DNA from 2 places in the Streptomyces sp. NPDC048331 genome. Region 2 is predicted to be linked to the other one. Evidence: riboswitches for the same ligand, from Rfam matches in the RefSeq annotation. Region 2 holds a riboswitch; the other holds the start of a gene.

Region 1 (9,763 bases), on a different contig from region 2:
CCGGCCGGGCTGATCGCGACCGCCGAGGAGCGTGCGGAGCTCGCGGCGGCGGGGCCGGACGCGACCGGCGGACACGTCAAGGAGCCGGTGGCGTGAGCACCGTACGGAGCGTGCTGGCCAGGGCTCGGTTCTACGTACGGGAGTTCTCCGGGGAGGCCGCGTACGACCGGTACGTGGCCCACGCCCGCTCCCACGACCCGCACGCGGAGGTCCTCACCCGCCGCGCCTTCGAACGCGCCCGTACGGACGCCCGCGAGGCGGATCCCCGCGAGGGCTTCCGCTGCTGCTGAACCTCGCGAAGGGGCCCCACCGCACGACGCGGTGGGGCCCCTTCGGCGTTCCTCAGCGCACCCAGTCCTTGAGGGGCTCGGTCGGGAGGGTGATGCCGACGGGATCGGGGAGGCGGACCTCCTTGCCGAAGGGAACGGTGCGGACGGTCTCGTAACGGTGGCCGTCCGGGTCGCTGTGGACGAGGACCTGGCATTCGAGCCGGTCGACGAGCAGATAGACAGGGATACCCGTCGACGCGTACGCGCGTGGCTTCTCGATCCGGTCGCGCCGCTCGGTGTCGGAGTCCCACGAGGTCACCTCGACAGCCATCAGGACGGGCCCGGGATTCGCCCAGTCGCCCTGGCCGACGAAGGCGTCCTCATGCGCCAGGACGCCGTCCGGGATGGCACGGCCCTCCCGGTACTGCTCCACCTTGATCCCCTGCCCGGCATGCAGCCATAGGTCCGGGTGATGCTGCATGCAGATCCGGCTCAGCCACACAATGATCCGCCCGTGATCCCCGTCCGGCACTGCCTTGCTCCTGATGACCCCGTCGATGAATTCCAACCGCAGCCCTTCGACCTCTCTGGCGCCTATACGCGCGAGGGTCTCGAACTCCTCGGTCAGCATGTGGGGGCGGTCGGCCATCACGGTCATGCCTCGCTCACCTTCCTCGACGGTGCTGTCCTCGACGATAGCGCCGCACCCCGACACCCGTCCTGCACACTCGACCGCATGGACATGGTGATCAGAACGGCGCTGCCCGCCGAGTACGCGGAGCTGGGTGAGATCACGGCGGGGGCCTACCTCGCCGACGGGCATCTGGACTTCAACGAGGACGACGGCTACCTGAACGTGCTGCGCGACGTGGCCGGCCGGGCCGTCCAGGGCGAGGTGCTCGTCGCCGTACGGGACGAACGGCTGCTGGGCGGTGTGACCTTCGCCGCCCCGGGCAGTGCGCTCGCCGACATCGCGGCCCCGGACGAGGCCGAGTTCCGGATGCTCGCGGTGGCCCGCGCGGCGCGCGGCCAGGGCGCGGGCGAGGCTCTGGTGCGTGCCTGCGTCGAGCGGGCGAGGGCTCTGGAGGGCGTGACCGGCCTGGTCCTCTCCACCCAGGGCGGCATGGCCGAGGCCCATCGGATCTACGCGCGACTGGGTTTCGTACGCACTCCGGAGCGGGACTGGGCGCCGATCGAAGGCCTGACACTCCTCACTTACCGGCTCAAGCTGTAGCCGCGCCGACACTACATGTGGGGGTTACCGCAGAGGGCCGCCCCCACATGTATGCTCATGCCTGCTGTCGCCGCAGGGGAATCCGGTGCGAATCCGGAACTGTCCCGCAACGGTATGAAGTGTCCGGCTACCGGACGCCAAGTCCGATGACCTGCCGACAGCGCGCCCGGCTCGACCGAACCGGGTGCCGATTCGTCCGGGCCTCGCGGTTGGGCCGGTGGACGCCATGCGGGGTAAGCGTTCTCGTCGCGCCCGCATGCGCCCGCTCGCGCCCCGCCCCGCCGATGACCGGGCCGAGCGAGGGAGAGCTCCCGCCGTGACCATCGCGCCTTCCGCACCGCGCGCCGAGTCCACTTCTGGCGACAACACCGAGGGCCCGGGGGCCACGCTGCTGCGTACCCTCACCGAACTGACGGCGGACCTCCCCGACACCGACCCCGGCCGGGTCGCGGCCTCCGCGCTGCGCGGCCGTAGCGCCGCCGCCGACGACGCCGAACTGCGCGGGCTGGCCACCGAGGCCGCCGCCGGCCTGATCTCCGAGGACCCGGCCTACTCCCGGCTGGCCGCCCGCCTGCTGACGCTGGCCGTCCGCGACGAGGCCGCGAGCCAGGGCTCCACCTCCTTCTCGGCCTCCGTCGAGGTCGGCCACCGCGAGGGCCTCATCGCCGACCGCACCGCCGAGTTCGTCCGTACGCACGCGAGCCGGCTCGACTCGCTCGTCGAACTGACCCTCGCCGAGGGCGCCGACGACCGCTTCGGCTTCTTCGGCCTGCGCACCCTGCACAGCCGCTACCTGCTGCGCCACCCGATCACCCGTCAGGTCATCGAGACCCCGCAGTACTTCATGCTGCGCGTGGCCTGCGGTCTGGCCGCCGACGAGAGCGTCCAGGCCGTCGAGGAAGTGGCCTCGCTGTACCGGCTGATGAGCCGTCTGGACTACCTGCCGTCCTCCCCGACGCTCTTCAACTCCGGCACCCGGCACCCGCAGATGTCCTCCTGCTACCTGCTGGACTCCCCGCTGGACGAGCTCGACTCGATCTACGACCGCTACCACCAGGTGGCCCGGCTCTCCAAGCACGCCGGTGGCATCGGCCTCTCGTACTCCCGTATCCGTGCCCGCGGTTCCCTGATCCGCGGCACCAACGGCCACTCCAACGGCATCGTGCCGTTCCTGAAGACCCTCGACGCCTCCGTCGCCGCCGTGAACCAGGGTGGCCGCCGCAAGGGCGCCGCCGCCGTCTACCTGGAGACCTGGCACGCGGACATCGAGGAGTTCCTGGAGCTCCGCGACAACACCGGTGAGGACCAGCGCCGTACGCACAACCTGAACCTGGCCCACTGGGTGCCGGACGAGTTCATGCGCCGTGTGAACGCCGACGCCGACTGGTCGCTGTTCTCCCCGGCCGACGTGCCCGAGCTGGTCGACCTGTGGGGCGACGACTTCGACGCCGCCTACCGCAAGGCCGAGGCGGACGGCCTGGCCCGCAAGACCATGCCCGCCCGCGACCTGTACGGCCGGATGATGCGTACCCTCGCGCAGACCGGCCAGGGCTGGATGACCTTCAAGGACGCCTCCAACCGCACGGCGAACCAGACCGCCGAGCCGGGCACGGTCGTGCACTCCTCGAACCTCTGCACCGAGATCATCGAGGTCACGAACGACGGCGAGACGGCCGTCTGCAACCTCGGCTCGGTCAACCTGGGCGCCTTCGTCGTGGACGGCGAGATCGACTGGGAGCGGATCGACGAGACCGTCCGCACCGCCGTGACCTTCCTCGACCGCGTGGTGGACATCAACTTCTACCCGACCGAGCAGGCCGGCCGCTCCAACGCCCGCTGGCGTCCGGTGGGTCTGGGCGCGATGGGCCTCCAGGACGTCTTCTTCAAGCTGAAGCTCCCCTTCGACTCCCCCGAGGCGAAGGCCCTGTCCACCAAGCTCTCCGAGCGCATCATGCTGGCCGCCTACGAGGCCTCGTGCGACCTCGCCGAGCGCAGCGGCCCGCTGCCGGCCTGGGAGCAGACCCGTACCGCCCGTGGTGTCCTGCACCCGGACCACTACGACGTCGAGCTGAACTGGCCCGAGCGCTGGGACGCCCTGCGCGCCCGCGTCGCCGAGACCGGCATGCGCAACTCGCTGCTGCTGGCCATCGCGCCGACGGCGACGATCGCCTCGATCGCCGGTGTGTACGAGTGCATCGAGCCGCAGGTCTCCAACCTGTTCAAGCGCGAGACGCTCAGCGGTGAGTTCCTCCAGGTGAACGGCTACCTGGTGGAGGAGCTGAAGCAGCTCGGCGTGTGGGACGCCCAGACCCGCGAGGCGCTGCGCGACTCCTCCGGCTCGGTCCAGGGATTCGGCTGGATCCCGGCCGAGGTCCGCGAGCTGTACCGCACGGCGTGGGAGATCCCGCAGCGCGGTCTGATCGACATGGCGGCGGCCCGTACGCCGTTCCTGGACCAGTCGCAGTCGCTGAACCTGTTCCTGGAGACGCCCACCATCGGCAAGCTCAGCTCGATGTACGCGTACGCCTGGAAGCAGGGCCTGAAGACCACCTACTACCTGCGCTCGCGCCCGGCGACGAAGATCGCCCGCGCCGCGCAGGCGGCCACGCCCGTCGAGCTGCCGCAGGCGGTCGCCGACGCCGAGGCGCTGGCCTGCTCCCTTGAGAACCCCGAGTCCTGCGAGGCCTGCCAGTGATGAGCTCCGACGACAAGAAGAAGAACCTGCTCGACCCGGGCTTCGAACTCACGCTCCGCCCGATGCGTTACCCGGACTTCTACGAGCGCTACCGGGACGCGATCAAGAACACCTGGACCGTGGAGGAGGTCGACCTCCACTCGGACGTCGCGGACCTCGCGAAGCTGACGCCCGGTGAGCAGCACATGATCGGCCGGCTGGTCGCGTTCTTCGCGACGGGCGACTCGATCGTCTCGAACAACCTGGTGCTGACCCTCTACAAGCACATCAACTCCCCGGAGGCGCGCCTGTACCTGTCGCGCCAGCTGTTCGAGGAGGCCGTGCACGTCCAGTTCTATCTGACGCTGCTCGACACCTATCTGCCCGACCCGGACGACCGCGCGGCCGCGTTCGACGCGGTCGAGGAGATCCCCTCCATCCGCGAGAAGGCGCAGTTCTGCTTCAAGTGGATCAACGAGGTCGAGAAGCTGGAGCGGCTGGAGACGCAGGCCGACCGCCGCCGCTTCCTGCTGAACCTGATCTGCTTCGCGGCGTGCATCGAGGGCCTGTTCTTCTACGGCGCCTTCGCCTACGTGTACTGGTTCCGCTCGCGCGGTCTGCTGCACGGTCTGGCCACCGGCACCAACTGGGTGTTCCGCGACGAGACCATGCACATGAACTTCGCGTTCGAGGTCGTGGACACCGTCCGCAAGGAAGAGCCCGAGCTCTTCGACGACGCGCTCCAGCAGCAGGTCACCGACATGCTCAAGGAGGCCGTGGACGCGGAGCTGCAGTTCGGCCGCGACCTGTGCGGTGACGGCCTGCCGGGCATGAACACCGAGTCGATGCGCGAGTACCTGGAGTGCGTCGCGGACCAGCGTCTGGTCCGCCTCGGGTTCCCGCCGGTGTACGGCTCGCAGAACCCGTTCTCCTTCATGGAGCTGCAGGGTGTGCAGGAGCTGACGAACTTCTTCGAGCGTCGTCCGTCGGCCTACCAGGTCGCTGTCGAGGGCACGGTCGACCTGGACGAGGACTTCTAGGAGTTCCAGGTCCGGTGATGCCGGGCGAGTGAGGTACCGGGGAGCCGGGATGCGGAGGTTTCCGTGTCCCGGCTTCTCGCGTTCCCCGGTGTTCAGTGGGCGATGGGGCCCCAGTACCGCCGGGCGGCGGGCCGGAAGCCGCGGCGGCGCGGGGTGGGCGGGAGGCCGCCCGCACGCTGGCGGGGCAGCCACACCAGCCGGGTCGCGACGGCCCGGATCTGCCGGTCGATCCGCCGGTCGCGGAGGATCCCGTAGAGGCTGGGCCCGAGCACGAGGGCGACGAAGGCGAGGACGACGAGGTAACTCACGAAGGTGGTCATAGCTCTACTGTCCGCCTGATCGCCCATGATCGACAGTGGCAGTACTGTCATGGAAGACCGAATTACTGCCACACTGGGGTCATGCTGACCAACGTGGCCGTGGCCCTCGTCGACAAAGTCGCCCCCTTCGAGCTGGGGATCTTCTGCGAGGTGTTCGGAATCGATCGCAGTGACATGGGCGTACCGGTGTACGACTTCGCCGTGTGCGCGGCGGAGGACGGGCCGCTGACCGTGGGCGGGGGCGCCTTCGGGATCACCCCGGCGCACGGGCTGGAGCGGCTGGAGGAGGCCGATCTGATCTGCCTGCCCGCCGCCGGCGACGCGGGCGTACGCATCTACCCCGAGCCCTTGCTCGCGGCCCTGCGCCGGGGTGTGGAACGGGGTGCGCGTGTCCTCAGCGTGTGCAGCGGGGCCTACATCCTCGGCGCCGCCGGACTGCTGGACGGCCGCCGGTGCACCACGCACTGGATGCACGCCGCGGCCCTGACCCGGCGCTTCCCGCGGGCGGTCGTCGACCCGGACGTGCTCTACGTGGACGAGGGCCCGGTGATCACCGCCGCCGGCACGGCCTCGGGCATCGACGCCTGCCTGCACGTGGTCCGCCAGGAGCACGGGGCCGAGGTGGCCAACATCATCGCGCGCCGGATGGTCGTACCCCCGCACCGGGACGGCGGCCAGGCCCAGTTCATCCAGCGGCCGCTGCCGCGCACGGCCTGCGACACGGTGGGCGAGGTGATCGAGTGGATGGCCCGCCACCTGGACGAGGAGATCACCGTCGAGCAGCTCGCGGAGCGGGCGCACATGTCCCCGCGGACCTTCGCCCGCCGCTTCCTCCAGGAGACCGGCACCACCCCGTACAAGTGGGTGCTGCGCCAGCGGGTGCTGCTGGCGCAGGAACTGCTGGAGTCGACCGGTGAGACGGTGGACGCGATCGCCGGCCGCTGCGGCTTCGGCAACGCGGCCGCCCTGCGCCACCACTTCCTGCGGACCCTGGGCACCACGCCGAACTCGTTCCGGCGCGCCTTCCGGGGCCCACAGGCCGCCTAGACCATCAGGCGTTCGGGACGGTCTCGTAGCGCGGGGTGCCCTCGTCCATCTGACGCAGGGCGTCCTTGCGGTCCCGCTTCGAGAGGCGGTCGATGTACAGGTAGCCGTACAGGTGGTCGGTCTCGTGCTGCAGGCAGCGGGCGAAGTAACCGGTGCCGCGCACCTTGATCGGGTTGCCCTGCGCGTCCTGGCCGGTGACCTCGGCGTAGTCCGGGCGGGCCAGCGACGCGTACGCGGTCGGGACCGACAGGCAGCCTTCGTTGGAGTCGTCGAGCACGCGCCCGGCGGCCGGCAGCTCCACCAGCTTCGGGTTGACGACGACACCGGTGTGGCGCTTGCCGTCGTCGTCCGGGCAGTCGTAGACGAAGACCTTGGCGTCCACGCCGATCTGGTTCGCGGCCAGGCCCACGCCCTCGGCGGCCTTCTGGCTGGCGAACATGTCGTCGATCAGCTGCGCCAGCTCGTCGCCGAACTCGGTGACGTCCTTGCACTCCCGGTGCAGGACCGGGTTGCCGACCACGGTGATCGGACGGGCCGTGCCGCGCTGACGGTGGGCGAGCTCGCGCGCCTCACAGTCCTCGGTGTCCACGACGTACCCGTCGTTCACGCTCTCGACAACCTCGTTCTCCTGCTGCGCCATGTCCGCCGTACGCCTTCCGTAAGTCCCGGTCACCGATGGTCGTGGTGGCCACCGATGTGCCCGTACAGCCTACGGCCCCGGGTCAGCAGACTTCTTCGAGATCCCGCCACTCGCGGGTGCCCGGACTGTCCGCGACCCAGCCGTCGAGCAGTCCGCGCACCAGACCGGCCGGCGCGGCGATCCCGCACTCGCGCTCGGGGACCCACAGGGAGCCCGAGCCGGCCGTACGGTGCCCGAGCGGTCCGGGGTGTCCGGGCTCGCTGTGGTCGTGCGGATCGAGGTGCTGCTCGCCGTCGCCCTCGTCGCTCGGCATCTCGCTCTCCGAGCAGGTCCGGCACAGCAGCCGCACCGACGAGGACCAGTCCTCGGCGGCGAATCCGGCGTCCGAGGCCAGCTGCTCCAGCGCGTCGCGGTCCGCCTCGGTGGCCGCCTCCAGCAGCACCACCCAGGTCGGCACCGGGGACGGCGCCCACAGCTCGATCTCGTCGAACACGGGGTACGAGGGGCCGGCCGCGGTCACCCGCTCTCCGTGCGGGACCCCGTCGTGGAGCACGACCTCGCCCCAGCGCCGCCCCGAGGACGGCAGCGGGATCGACAGGACCTCCAGCCGGGCCGGGTCCAGCCGACGGCCCCAGACCACCTCGGCCTCGCCCTCGGGCGACAGCCGCACGGCGGCGCTGCCCAGCTCCATCCCGACCGGCTCGCCCGCCCCGGCGGCGTCCCCGGGCACCTTCAGCCCGTACGCCTGCCAGGCCCGCCGGGCCAGCGGCCAGTCCTGCAACGCGGTGGCGGCGATCCCGACGTTCCACCAGTCCGGGGCGCCGGTCTCACGGTCCAGCAGGGCCACGGCGCGCAACCCGGCGGCCCGCGCCTGCTCCCAGTCGTGCCGGAACTTGTGCAGCAGGGCCAGGTTGAACCAGGACTCGGACAGCCAGGGCTCCAGGTCCGCCGCTCTCGTCAGGAGCGCGCCCGCGTCCTCGTACCGCCCGTCGCCGATCAGCGTGAACGCGCGGTCGGTGGCCTGCCGCCACGAGGCGGAGGGCCGATGCCGTACCTTCCCGAAGATCCTCACGATTCCCGCCTGCCTGGGGGCACCTCCCAGCGGTCGCTGGGGAACAACGGTGCAGCCTTGCGGACACTCCTACGGTCCCTCTTACTGGCATCCAACCATGCCCACTCGGACGGCCGCTCATTACCCATGGGTTACCCCGGTGGGACGGGCACCACTCTGCCACGCCCGCCCCTGGCCAGAACCCTTGCCAGGCACTCCACGACCTCCGGCTGGTAATCATGCCCGGTGCCCAGGCGGAGCCGCTCCAGGGCGGCCAGTGAGCCACCCGGGTGACGGCTCCCGCCGACCAGATCGTCGTACGCATTCACCGTACGCACGATCCGGGCCGCCGTGGGCTGATCCCGGTACGGATCCGCCTGCCGCTCCACCACCACGGCGACCTCGGCGGGCACTCCGGTCTGCCGGGCCACCTCCCCGCCCAGCTCGGCGATGCGCCGGGCCTCGGCGCCCGGCAGCCCGGCCGTGGCCCCGTCCGGGACCGGGTCGACGAGGGAGAGCTGCCCGATGTCGTGCATCAGGGCGGCGTACTCCAGCACCGTGAGCTCCCGCTCCGACAGGCCCAGCTCCCGGCCGACGGCGCAGCTCAGGGCGGCCACCCGGCGGGAGTGGCCCGGGCGGGTGCAGCCGGCGATCTCGGTGGCGCGGGCCAGGGAGGTGATGGTCTGGCGGTAGGTGGTGCGGATCGCGGTGATCCGGTGGAAGGACAGCTGGGTCAGCAGCAGGGGCACGCTGAAGACGGGTAGGGCCCACAGGCCCGCGACGGCCGTGCCGAGCGCCATCACGACCCCGGTGGCGCAGATCGCCGAGCCGACGCCGAGCTGGGCGCGCAGTTCGTCGCGCAGCACCGGCCCGTACGGCCGGCCGGTCCGGGCTCCGGTGAGCGCGGCGGCGAGCACGGCGTCGCACAGGGCGGTGAGGCCGAGCAGGAAGAGCAGGAAGCCGACGAGGTACGGGCCCTGGCCCACCCACTGCTCCAGCCGGCCCGAGTTGTAGAGCGGCTGGAAACAGGCGGCGGCGAAGGCGACGGTGAGCACCCGACGGGACAGGTGGTCGAGGGCGGGACCCCGGCCGCGGGCGATGTGCGGGACGATCCCGGCGAGGACGGCGGCGACGACCACCGCGACGGTCTGCAGCACCCCGTGGTGGGTGGGCAGGCCGGCCTTCTGGCCGAGCAGGGCGTAGGCGAGGGCTCCGGCGGAGCCGAGCGGTGCGGGGTGACGGCCGAGGAGGTCCCTGCGGGCGAGCTCCCCGACGGTGATCAGGGTGGCGAAGGCCAGGGCGGCGCCGGGCTCGGCGACGCCGTGCCACAGGGTGTGGCCGAGCGCGGCGCCGGTGAGCACTCCGGCGGCCCCGCGCACGGTCCAGGCTGCCGGGGCCCTCATCCGTCCGCCCCGATACCGCCGGCCCCGGTGCCGTCCGCGTCCGGGCCGGACCCGCCGGACCCACCGGACCCGCCGGCCGGCCCGG
Region 2 (9,763 bases):
GCGGTGGAACTGCTCGGTGAAGGGAAGGCCGGGGAGGTAGGCGATGGAGCTGTTGGGGTCGAGGGAGAAGGGCCAGAAGGAGAGGTTGAGGAGGAAGCCGAAGAGGTAGCCGGAGACGGATCCGTAGACGGCGAGCATGGCCACCTCCTTCCGGCCGGCGGCCTTGGGGAGGAAGCCGGCGAGCATGCCGACGAAGGCGCAGCCGAACATCTGGTACGGCATCCAGGGCCCGACCCCGCCCGTGATGAGGGCGGAGGCGAAGAGCGAGGTGCAGCCCAGGGTGAAGCCGAAGCCCGGGCCGTAGACCCGGCCGGCCAGGACGAGGATGAAGAACACCGTCTCGATGCCGGCCGTGCCCGCGCCCAGCGGGCGGATCGCGGCGTTCACCGCGGAGAGTACGCCGAGCATGGCGAGGGCCTTGGAGTTGATGCCGCCTTCGGCGATTTCGGAGATCACCACGCACAGCACGATGGCGAGGAGGACTCCGAAGATGAGCGGCGGGGCGTAGTTCGACCCGAATTTTCCCGGGGCCACGAGGAAGGGCCAGAAGAAGGCGACGATGCCGAGGAAGGCCGCCATGGCGATGACGATCCCGGCGCGTGCACGGATGCGGATGGCTGCGGCGCGTGCGGTCATGAGGCCGGGTCCGTCCCGTGGTCGGTGAGGGTGGCGGCGGCCTGGGCGACCGTGAGGTAGGGGAGTGGGGCGAGGATCTTCGCGGTCTGCGGGGCGAAGACGGGGGAGGCGACGATGACCTCGTCGGTGGGGCCGTCGGCGACGATGTCTCCCTCGGCCATGACGACGACGCGGTCGGCGGCGCGGGCGACGAATTCGACGTCGTGGGTGGAGATCACGACGGCGCGGCCCTCGGCGGCGAGGTCGTCGACGATGCGGATCAGTTCGCTCTTGGCGCGGTAGTCGAGCCCGCGGGTGGGCTCGTCCAGCAGCAACACCCGAGGTGCCGCAGTCAGTTGGATCGCGAGAACGAGGGCGAGCTTCTGGCCCTCTGACAGGTCGCGAGGGTGGGTGGAGCCGGGGATGCCGGGGGCGAGCCGGTCCAGGATGGTGCGGGCCCGGATCCCGTCGGCGGCGACGCCGGACTCGGCGTCGGCCTGGTCGAGTTCCTGTGTGACGGACTCGAGGTAGAGCAGGTCGGTGGGGGTCTGCGGGACCAGCCCGACCAGCTGCCGGGCGTCCGCGGCCGACAGCTTCCGCGGGTCGAGCGGCTTCGGGTCGCCGGGAGTGCTGACGGCCACCGATCCGGCCTTGCGCGGGCCGGATCCCTGGAGCGCCCAGAGGAGGGAGGATTTGCCGGAGCCGTTGCGGCCCATGAGTGCGGTGATCTCGCCGCCGTGCAGGGTCAGGTCGACCTCTCGGACGGCCGGTACGCCGTGGTAGGTCACGACGACGCCGCGTGCGGTGAGGAGTTCCGGTCGGTCCGGGGCCGGGACGGGCCGGACCGGCGGGGGGATGGTGTTTGCCAGCCGGGTCCGCAGGGGGGCTGCGGCCCGGCGGGCGTCGCGGATCGAGAGTGGCAGCGGCGTCCAGCCCGCAGCACGGCCCAGTTCGACGATGGGCGGGGCGATGGAGGAGCTGCGGAAGATTTCGGCGGGTGTGCCGGAGACGACCTGGCCGTTGCCAGGCAGGTGGATGACGCGGTCGGCGTACTGGACGACGCGCTCCAGGCGGTGTTCGGCGAGGAGGACGGTGACGCCGAGGTCGTGGACGAGCCGGGTGACGGCGGCCAGGACCTCCTCGGCGGCCGTCGGGTCCAGGGCGGAGGTTGGCTCGTCCAGCACGAGCACCCGTGGATGGGCGGTGAGGACGGAGCCGATGGCGACGCGCTGCTGCTGGCCGCCCGAGAGCTCGTGCAGGGCGCGGTGGCGCAGGTCGGCGAGGCCGAGGAGGTCGAGGGTCTCCTCGACGCGCTTGCGCATGGTGGCGGGCGGGACCGCCAGCTGCTCCATGGCGTAGGCCAGTTCCTCCTCGACCGTGTCGGTGACGAAGCCGTCCAGCGGGTCCTGGCCCACCACGCCGACCACGTCGGCGAGTTCGCGGGGCGGGTGCTCGGCCGTGTTCCGGCCGTCGACGAGGACGCGACCGTAGAGGGTGCCGCCGGTGAAGTGCGGGACGAGCCCGTTGACGGCTCCGAGGAGCGTGGACTTGCCCACGCCGGTGTGGCCGACGACGAGGCAGAGTTCGCCTTCCTCGACGGTGAGGTTCACATCGCGCAGGACCGGTTCGGCCGTGTCCTCGTACTGGACGGTGACCTGGTCGAAGTGGATCACTTGAGTTCCTCGGTGCGCTGGGGTGGGACGGCCGCACGGGCCGGCGCGGTCGGCGGCGGGGCCAGGAAGCCGGCAGTCCCCGCGAGGAGGATCGCTGCCGCAGGCACGAGCGGCAGGGTGGGCCAGCTGAGCGGGTAGATCGACGGGTTGAGCTCGGCCGCGTTGAAGCCGACGTTCGCGAAGAGGAGGACGGCGGAGAGGACGCCGCAGCCGGCGACCGCCCATTCGGCCACGTGCCAGGGATCGGGCCGGTAGGTGGTCCGGGTGATCCGGCGGCCGCCCAGGCGCAGCCCGGCGAAGCACAGCACGGCCCCGGCACCCATGGCCGGGAGCCCGAGCAGCTTCGGCGCGGTCGCGTCGAGGAGCCCGTATGCACCGGCGCACAGACCGCACATGCCGAGCAGCATGAGGGCGCCGGTCAGGCGACGCGAACCACGGGTGGCGGTGCCTGCGCGGCCGTAGCCGCGGGAGTCCATGGCGGCAGCCAGGCGCAGGGACCGTTCCAGGGCGTCCTCGAGGACGGGGACGATGATGCCGCGCAGGGCGCGGAGTCCCTTGGAACGGCCGGCCCGCAGCCGCTTGGCGCGGTGGACGCGCTGCACGCTCTGGACGAGCTGCGGGGCGACGCTGATGGAGACGGTGACGGCGACCCCGAGTTCGTAGAGGGCACCGGGCAGGACGCGCAGGGCCCGCTTCGGGTTGGCGAGGGTGTTGGCGGCGCCGATGCAGCACAGCATGCAGGCGAGCCTGAGTCCGTCCGTCGCAGCGGAGAGCAGTGCTTCCAGGGAGACGGGGCCGCCGAGCTGGATGCCCGCGTACCAGTCGGGGGTGGGGATGTGGGGCAGGGAGAACAGGAAGTGGTCGCGCGGGGTGATGCCGGTGGCGAAGATCGCGCGGAACGTGACCCGGATCGCTACGACGGTCAGCGCGAGATACAGGTAGTACTTGAAGCCGCGCGCCCAGGGCGCCTCGGTACGGCGCATGGTGATGACGTAGCCGAGGACCGCGAGGACGAGGAACAGCAGCAGCGGATTGTTGGTGCGGCTGACGGCGGTGGCGAGGGCGAGGGCCCAGATCCACCAGGCGACGGGGTGCAGGGTGCGGGGCAGTCGGCGGCCGCCCGTGTCCGGCGCGGGGCCGGACACGGGCGGCTTCGCCGCCTGTGCCGAGGTGGTGGTGCGTGGCACGCGGCTACTCCGTACGACGGCGGCGCTTGGCGGCGTACACGGCCGCGGCGCCGATCAGCAGCACCAGCGCTCCGGTGACGACGGCGGGCAGGTACGAGCCGACATCGTGCTTCGCGTCGGCGGCAGGCGCCGCTTCGACCACCTGGGGGCCGGGCGCGGCCACGGCCGGAGCACTGGACGAAGGTGGCGTGGAGGGCAGGGGCGAGACGCTCTCCGAAGGGCTCGCCGAGGCCGAGGGGCTTTCCGAAGCCGTGGGGCTGGGCGGCGGTGCCGTGGCCTGAGGGGCGCTCGGGGGCGGGTTCTCCGGCCTGGGACCGGTGTTGACATTCGGTGGCAGCGGTGCGGCCGTGCGGGTGTCCTTGGGCGCGGGGCCCCCGGTGGGCCGGGTGTTCTTGGCGCGGAGCTGGTCGGGAGTGACGGTGGGCTTGCCCTCGGTGCCCTCGATGTTCGTCCCGCCGAAGATCCACAGGTCGACGCTGCCGGGCTTCGGCTTGTAGAGCATGGCGCCGAGCTGGCTGTACTCCCAGGTGTTCTGCCCGGGGTTCGCGTGCCAGTACGACCAGTAGGCGGAGGCGGGCGGGGTCAGGACGCAGTCGTCCTGCTGCGGGGTGGGGTACTGCTTGCCGCCCTGGTGGCCGCTGTAACCGATGCGGCAGATGAAGGCAGGACCGTCGTGGCCGGTGCCGGTGGTGGCCCAGCCGCCCTGGTTGAGGAGTTCGTAGCCGGTGGTGGGGGTGGTGCCGCAGGAGCGGTAGACGGGTCCGCCCCAGTGGCTGAAGTCCACGGCGAGGACGACCCCCGAAGAGGTGGTGCACTGGCCCATCGGCTGCGGTGCGGCGCCGGCCGGGGACGCGGTGGCGGCGAAGGCCGCCACCGTCAGCCCCAGCGCAGCAGCCGTCCGGGCCAGGGCCCGCACGACGCGGTTGCGGCTCATGCCTCACTTCCCGGGGTCTCGCGGCGGCGCTTCGCGGCGCGGGTGATGCCCCAACCGCCGAGGATCAGTGCCAGTGCCGCGGCGGCGAGCGTGCCGACCTGGGCTCCGGTGGAGGCGAGAGGGCCGCCGCCCCCCGCCCCGGAGCCACCCGCGGAGCCTGTGCCGCCATGGGTCTCGCCCGGAGTCACGATGACGGGCGAACCGTTGCCGCCGGAGGTACCCCCCGACGTTCCGCCAGAGGTGCTGGGGACGGGCTCGGGGGTGGTGCCGGTCAGGTCGCGGGTCAGCGCGCCGAAGGAGATGCCGGTTGCGCCGCCGACGGCCTGGGTGGAGGCGCGGAGGTCGGAGCCGGTCTGGCCGCCCTGGGCGACGTTGAACCCGCCGTCGCCGTTCTGCTGGCTCGCCAGGAACTTGCGGGCCTTGGCGATCTGAGAGCTGTACTTGGGCGCGTCCAGGGAGAGCCCCTGGATGGCGAGGGCCGCGGAGTTGACGGAGTTGCCGGAGGCACCTGGGAAGCCGCCGTCCTCCTTCTGCTGGGTGGCGAGCCAGGCGAGTGCCTTGTCCACCGCCGCCTGGGAGTCGGCGTCGGGCAGGAGGTCCACGGTCATGGCGGCCATGGCGGTGGAGTCCACCTCGGGGCCGCTGGGCTCGCCGATCAGGCTGACCCAGGCGCCCGAGGGGGCCTGGAGGCTCTTGAGATACGTGGCGGGTTCGGCCGCGGCGCCCTTCTCACCGGCGCGGAGCTGGGCCATGACGCCGAGGGACTGCTTGAAGACGGAGGTGGCGTAGGCGTAGTTGCCCTTGGCCGCGCACTCCTGGCGGGTGTCGGTTTTCGCCTGGCAGGTGATCTTGGAGAGAGCAGAGATCAGGTCCTGGCCGCCGAAGTTCCGGGGGTCGCGGCCCACGGCTTCGGCGAGTACGGCCGCCTTGCCGATGGAGCCGCCGTTCGCGTACTTCGTGCCGACGAGGGTCCAGTCGTGGATGCCGCGCTTCTGGCCGTCCTTGCCGCCCTTGTCCATGAAGTCGACGATGCGGCGCAGGGCGGTGTTGTCCCCGCCGGTGGCGGCGAGGGCGTACGCGCCGTCGATGGTCAGGCCGTAGTCGGCGAAGCCACTGCCGGGCTGGCTCTCGTAGAAGCGGCCCTGCACCAGCCGGGACGGCGCGGTCAGGTACGCGGCGCCCTTCTTCAGGTCGGGCCCTTCACCGGCCGGGGGCGTGGTCGGCGGGTTCGTCGGCGTCGGCGGTTCGGCCGGCTTTGCGGTCAGCGTGGCGAGATCGCTGCCGGCGCCCGCGATCGCGGACGTGGCGGTGGGGTACAGCCTCGATTCGGTGTCGTCCTCGGCGAAGCCGAATCCGCCCGTCTGGAGCTGGTGCTTGGAGAGCCAGGAGACCCCGGCGTCCGCGAACGCCTCGTCGCCGAGGGCGCGCAGAGCCTGCGCGGCCCAGCCGGTGGCGGCCGGGTTGCCGGTCGTCTCGTAGTAGACGGCAGGCCAGGCGCCGGTCGCCTGCTGGGTCCTCTTCAGGTAGCCGCGGGCCTTCTGGAGCACCGCCTCGTGGCCGCCCGCCCGTTCCAGGGCCAGCGTGATCAGGCCGGTGGCGCCGGCCTCGCTCTCGCACCCCGGGCTACCGGGCCGGATGAGGACGCTGGTGAATCCGCCGTCCTCGCACTGCAGGACGGTCAGCCGGGCCACGGAGCCGGGGGGAGGAGTCATACCCGCGTTGACCAGCGCGATGACGGCCATGGCCTGGGCGTCGGCCTGACCGGTCGTGCGGAAGTCGCCCTTGGTGAAGCAGCCTTCGACCGTCTCGCCGTCACCGATGTCGCGGGGGCAGGCGTACTTCACGAGGTCGCCGAGGAGGTCATGCCCGCCGAACGTGCGGGGGTCCTTGCCGGTGGCCTCGGCGACCAGCGCGAGCCGGGCTGCGGCGGTGGCGTCCGGGATGCCGTCCTTGCCTGCCGGGTAGGCGTACGCATCGGTCTGCGCGGGCGTGGCGAGGAAGTCGGCGATCTTCTTCGCCACCGGGCTCTTGCGGTCCGCTGCCGCGAGGGCGAACACGGCCTCCGTGGAGAGGAAGTGGTTCGGGGTGGTGGAGCCCTCGTCGACGACGCGCTCCCCGTCCGTCAGCGTCCCGGTGACCCAGCGGGTGGTCGCCGGTACATCGACCCGTCCGGCCGGCACGGTGGGCGGGGCCGTCGGGACGGTCGGATCGGGGGTGGTGAAGCCGCGGATGTCGTCGGGGGAGAAGGACGGCTTGCCCTTCGTACCGGCGATGTCGGTGCCACCGTAGACCCAGGCCTCCACATCGCCCGGCTTCGGGTTGCGGGCCATGGCGCCCTGCTGGCTGTACGACCACTTCCGCTGCCCCGGCGAAGCCGTCCAGTACGACCAGTAGGCGGTGGCCTGGGGCGTGAGGACGCAGTCCTCCTTGTCCGGCGTGGGGTACTGCGTACCGGTGCCCTTGCCGATGCGGCAGATGAACGCGGGGCCGTCGTGGACGGTGCCCTCCATGGTGAACCCAGCAGTCTGCAGCAACTCGTAGCCGGTGGTGGGCGTGGTGTCGCAGCCCTTCTCCACCTTGCCGCCGAACGGGCCGAAGTCCACGGCGACGATCGCCCCGGTGGTGGCCGTGCACTGCTCGATCGGGTCGGCCGAGGCGGACACCGTCCCGCCCACGAAGGCCACGCTCGCGGCGAAGGTCAGCAGCGCCGCCGATATGAGCGACAGCAGCCCCTTGCTTCCCAGGTGTCGCTCTGCTTGCTGTGCGGTCCCCACCACGGCCCCTCGTGTCGGCCGGGCGGACCAGTGCGTGGCAAAAAGGGCTTCCGCAGCCCGTGGGCGCACGGGGAAGCCCTTTCGAACCACGCCGTAGTCCGCGACGGCGTTTCTCGCTGCAAAATCCGGCTCCAGGCATTCCGACTCGCCCGGCGGTGCCGGGCCTACGGTTGCGGGTCAGCGCCGGAATTCGACCGGCTTCCCCTGGAGCTGAGTGCTTATCAGTCGGAGTGGAACACGCGGATAAAGACAGCGTCAAGGTGGTCTGCGTCTCATGTGACATGGCTCCGGCAGCGCTCGATCGGTCCCCGGCACAGCGGCTGGCGGAGCTTTGATCACTCGGGTAGCGTCCTGGGCTGCCACATGGGGGAACCTGGTGCGAATCCGGGGCTGACGCGCAGCGGTGTGGGACGGCAGGGGGCCGTCACCGAGCCCGAATGCCCATGCGGCATGGCACATCACCAGCCGTACCACGCGTTCGGACGGCCGCCACCGAGCTCCGGGCTGCCCGCCCGCACGAGCCACGGTCAGGTCGGCGTCCCCCATTCCAGGAGCAGGCCATGTCCCGTACCCGTACCCCGCGCCGCCTCTCGCTCGCGGTGCCCGCAGCCCTCGGCGCACTCGCCCTCACGACCCTGCCGGCCTTCGCGACCTCCTCGCCCGCCCAGATCGCCACGTCCAAGACCAACGGCGTGACGTATCTCAAGTCCCTCCAGGCCGCCGATGGTTCGTACGCGGGCAGCGGCCTGTCGAACGAGTGGGCGTTCAGCGCCTTCGCAGCCACCGGCACGGCCGTCGTCGACGTCTACCCCGCTGGCGACACGACGAAGAACGCGCGCACCGTCTACCGCAACCTGCTGTCGACGGCGGGCTGGCCGCAGGCGTCCCCGGTGGTCACCGACTACGAGCGCGGCACCCTCAACGCCTACGCCGCCGGCATCGACCCGGCCCGGGTCTCGGCCTCCCGCAACCTCATAGCCAACATCTACTCCTACTGGCAGACCGCCGAGGCCGGCTACTTCGGCCCGTCGGGGAACTTCAACGGCACGGTCTTCGCAGCCCTTTCGCTGGGCGGCGCCAAGACCCAGGGCGGCGCGAAGCGGGTGCCGCAGGCACTGACCGACTCCATGGTCACCCGCATCCGCGCCAACCAGCACGTGGACGGCGGCTGGACCTTCAACAAGGCCGAGGGCAACCCCACCGTCCTGAATTCCGCGAGCGACGTCGACATGACCGGCGCCGCCATGGCTGCCCTCTGCATCTCCGGCGTCCCGAACACCGACACCGACGTCGTCCAGGCAAAGAACTTCCTCAAGAGCACCCTCGTCTCCAGTAGCGGCGCCTTCAACTCCCTGTACGGCGTCAACACCAGCTCCAACGGCTGGGGCGTCGCGGGCCTCAACGCCTGCGGCTTCAACCCCCAGACGGGCGACTTCCTCACCGGCAGCGGCAAGACCCCGGTCGACTTCCTCATCGCCAACCAGTACAAGCCGGCGGGCGGCTTCAAGTACAAGCCCTCCGACACCACGCCCTCGGCCTACTCCTCCATCGACGCGCTGCGCGCCGTCGCCGGTGGCGGCTTCACCACGGCTCCGCCCGTCCCGGTCACCCCCGGTGCCCCGCAGTGGGTCGCCCAGTCCACCTTCACCGCGGGGACGGCGACCAAGCTGGCGCTGACCGTCGACGACGGGGCCGGCAACCTCAAGGTCTGCTCGGTGGCCTTCACACCGACCGGTACGACCACCACGCTCGGCGACGTGCTCACCGCCGCGACCTCGGCGGCCACCCCCTCGGGCTGCGTCACCGGTGTGACCCCGTCCTCCGGGACCGGCACGATCACCACGGTCAACGGCAAGGCCAACAGCGGCTCGAACACCTGGAAGGTCAGCGTCGACGGATCCTCCTTCGCCGGGGCCCTGCGCGAGAAGGTCATCAACGTGGGCGACACCATCGCCCTGCGGTGGGGCGCCTGATCATCTCGACGGCAGTGCGGGTTTGCGGGTCTGAAGCCCGCAACCCGCACTGTTGCACTATTGGAGGAACGGGCAACGTGAAAGCAGGGCGTTCACCCATGGCGCCGGGAGGGTCGGGGATGGCGAAGATCGTGCCGCGTCATGTGATCGTCGACGGGGTGCCGTTGGTCGCCCTCACGGAGCAGGAGTACGAGAGCCTCGCGGCCTCGAGGCGCCAGTTCGGCTCCCACGTAGTGCGATTGCGGATGACACGGGAGGCGCTCACCTCCTTGACTCGGGTAGCCGGGGCGATGTGTGCACTGCTCCGGGCGGGCGAGGTCCCGGCCGAGACTTCCCGCAAGGCACCCGATGGTTCCCGCCAGCGGTCGTATGGCCTGCTCAGCGCTCTGGAAGCAGCGGTCGAGCAGGCCCAACGCGTCATCGGAAAGCAGCCGGAAGCATCACCCGGCGCGGCCAACGGTCCTGGACGCAAGCGCTAGCTGACCGATGGAGTGAGCCAGGTGGCACGGATTTCGGAAGGGACTAGAAGGACGTCCAGGTGAAGGACACCTGGTCGCCGGCGTTGAGCTTGAACTGGCAGCCGCCGACCGGGGTGGGGGTGCCGTTG

The links. Region 2 has a riboswitch for cobalamin ahead of ACGFYY_RS04640 (hypothetical protein). Riboswitches for the same ligand answer to the same signal wherever they lie in the genome.
Region 1: linked by a shared signal. The riboswitch ahead of ACGFYY_RS01745 (ribonucleoside-diphosphate reductase subunit alpha) and the one ahead of ACGFYY_RS04640 (hypothetical protein) in region 2 are both predicted to bind cobalamin.

What each region holds. Positions count from the first base shown of each region.
Region 1 covers NZ_JBICYT010000001.1:380,643-390,405, forward strand. Annotated here, with positions in the region: gene ACGFYY_RS01725 (carbon starvation CstA family protein) at 1-96, shown strand, start outside; gene ACGFYY_RS01730 (CstA-like transporter-associated (seleno)protein) at 93-290, shown strand; gene ACGFYY_RS01735 (Uma2 family endonuclease) at 343-927, opposite strand; gene ACGFYY_RS01740 (GNAT family N-acetyltransferase) at 1,006-1,503, shown strand; cobalamin riboswitch at 1,548-1,677, shown strand; gene ACGFYY_RS01745 (ribonucleoside-diphosphate reductase subunit alpha) at 1,820-4,198, shown strand; gene ACGFYY_RS01750 (ribonucleotide-diphosphate reductase subunit beta) at 4,198-5,217, shown strand; gene ACGFYY_RS01755 (hypothetical protein) at 5,310-5,537, opposite strand; gene ACGFYY_RS01760 (helix-turn-helix domain-containing protein) at 5,619-6,584, shown strand; gene def (peptide deformylase) at 6,589-7,224, opposite strand; gene ACGFYY_RS01770 (hypothetical protein) at 7,307-8,296, opposite strand; gene ACGFYY_RS01775 (HD domain-containing protein) at 8,428-9,678, opposite strand; gene ACGFYY_RS01780 (HD-GYP domain-containing protein) at 9,675-9,763, opposite strand, start outside.
Region 2 covers NZ_JBICYT010000002.1:247,243-257,005, reverse strand. Annotated here, with positions in the region: gene ACGFYY_RS04665 (ECF transporter S component) at 1-636, opposite strand, end outside; gene ACGFYY_RS04660 (ABC transporter ATP-binding protein) at 633-2,288, opposite strand; gene ACGFYY_RS04655 (energy-coupling factor transporter transmembrane component T) at 2,285-3,475, opposite strand; gene ACGFYY_RS04650 (hypothetical protein) at 3,480-4,409, opposite strand; gene ACGFYY_RS04645 (prenyltransferase/squalene oxidase repeat-containing protein) at 4,406-7,183, opposite strand; cobalamin riboswitch at 7,318-7,387, opposite strand; cobalamin riboswitch at 7,508-7,647, shown strand; gene ACGFYY_RS04640 (hypothetical protein) at 7,744-9,156, shown strand; gene ACGFYY_RS04635 (hypothetical protein) at 9,276-9,635, shown strand; gene ACGFYY_RS04630 (DUF4430 domain-containing protein) at 9,679-9,763, opposite strand, start outside.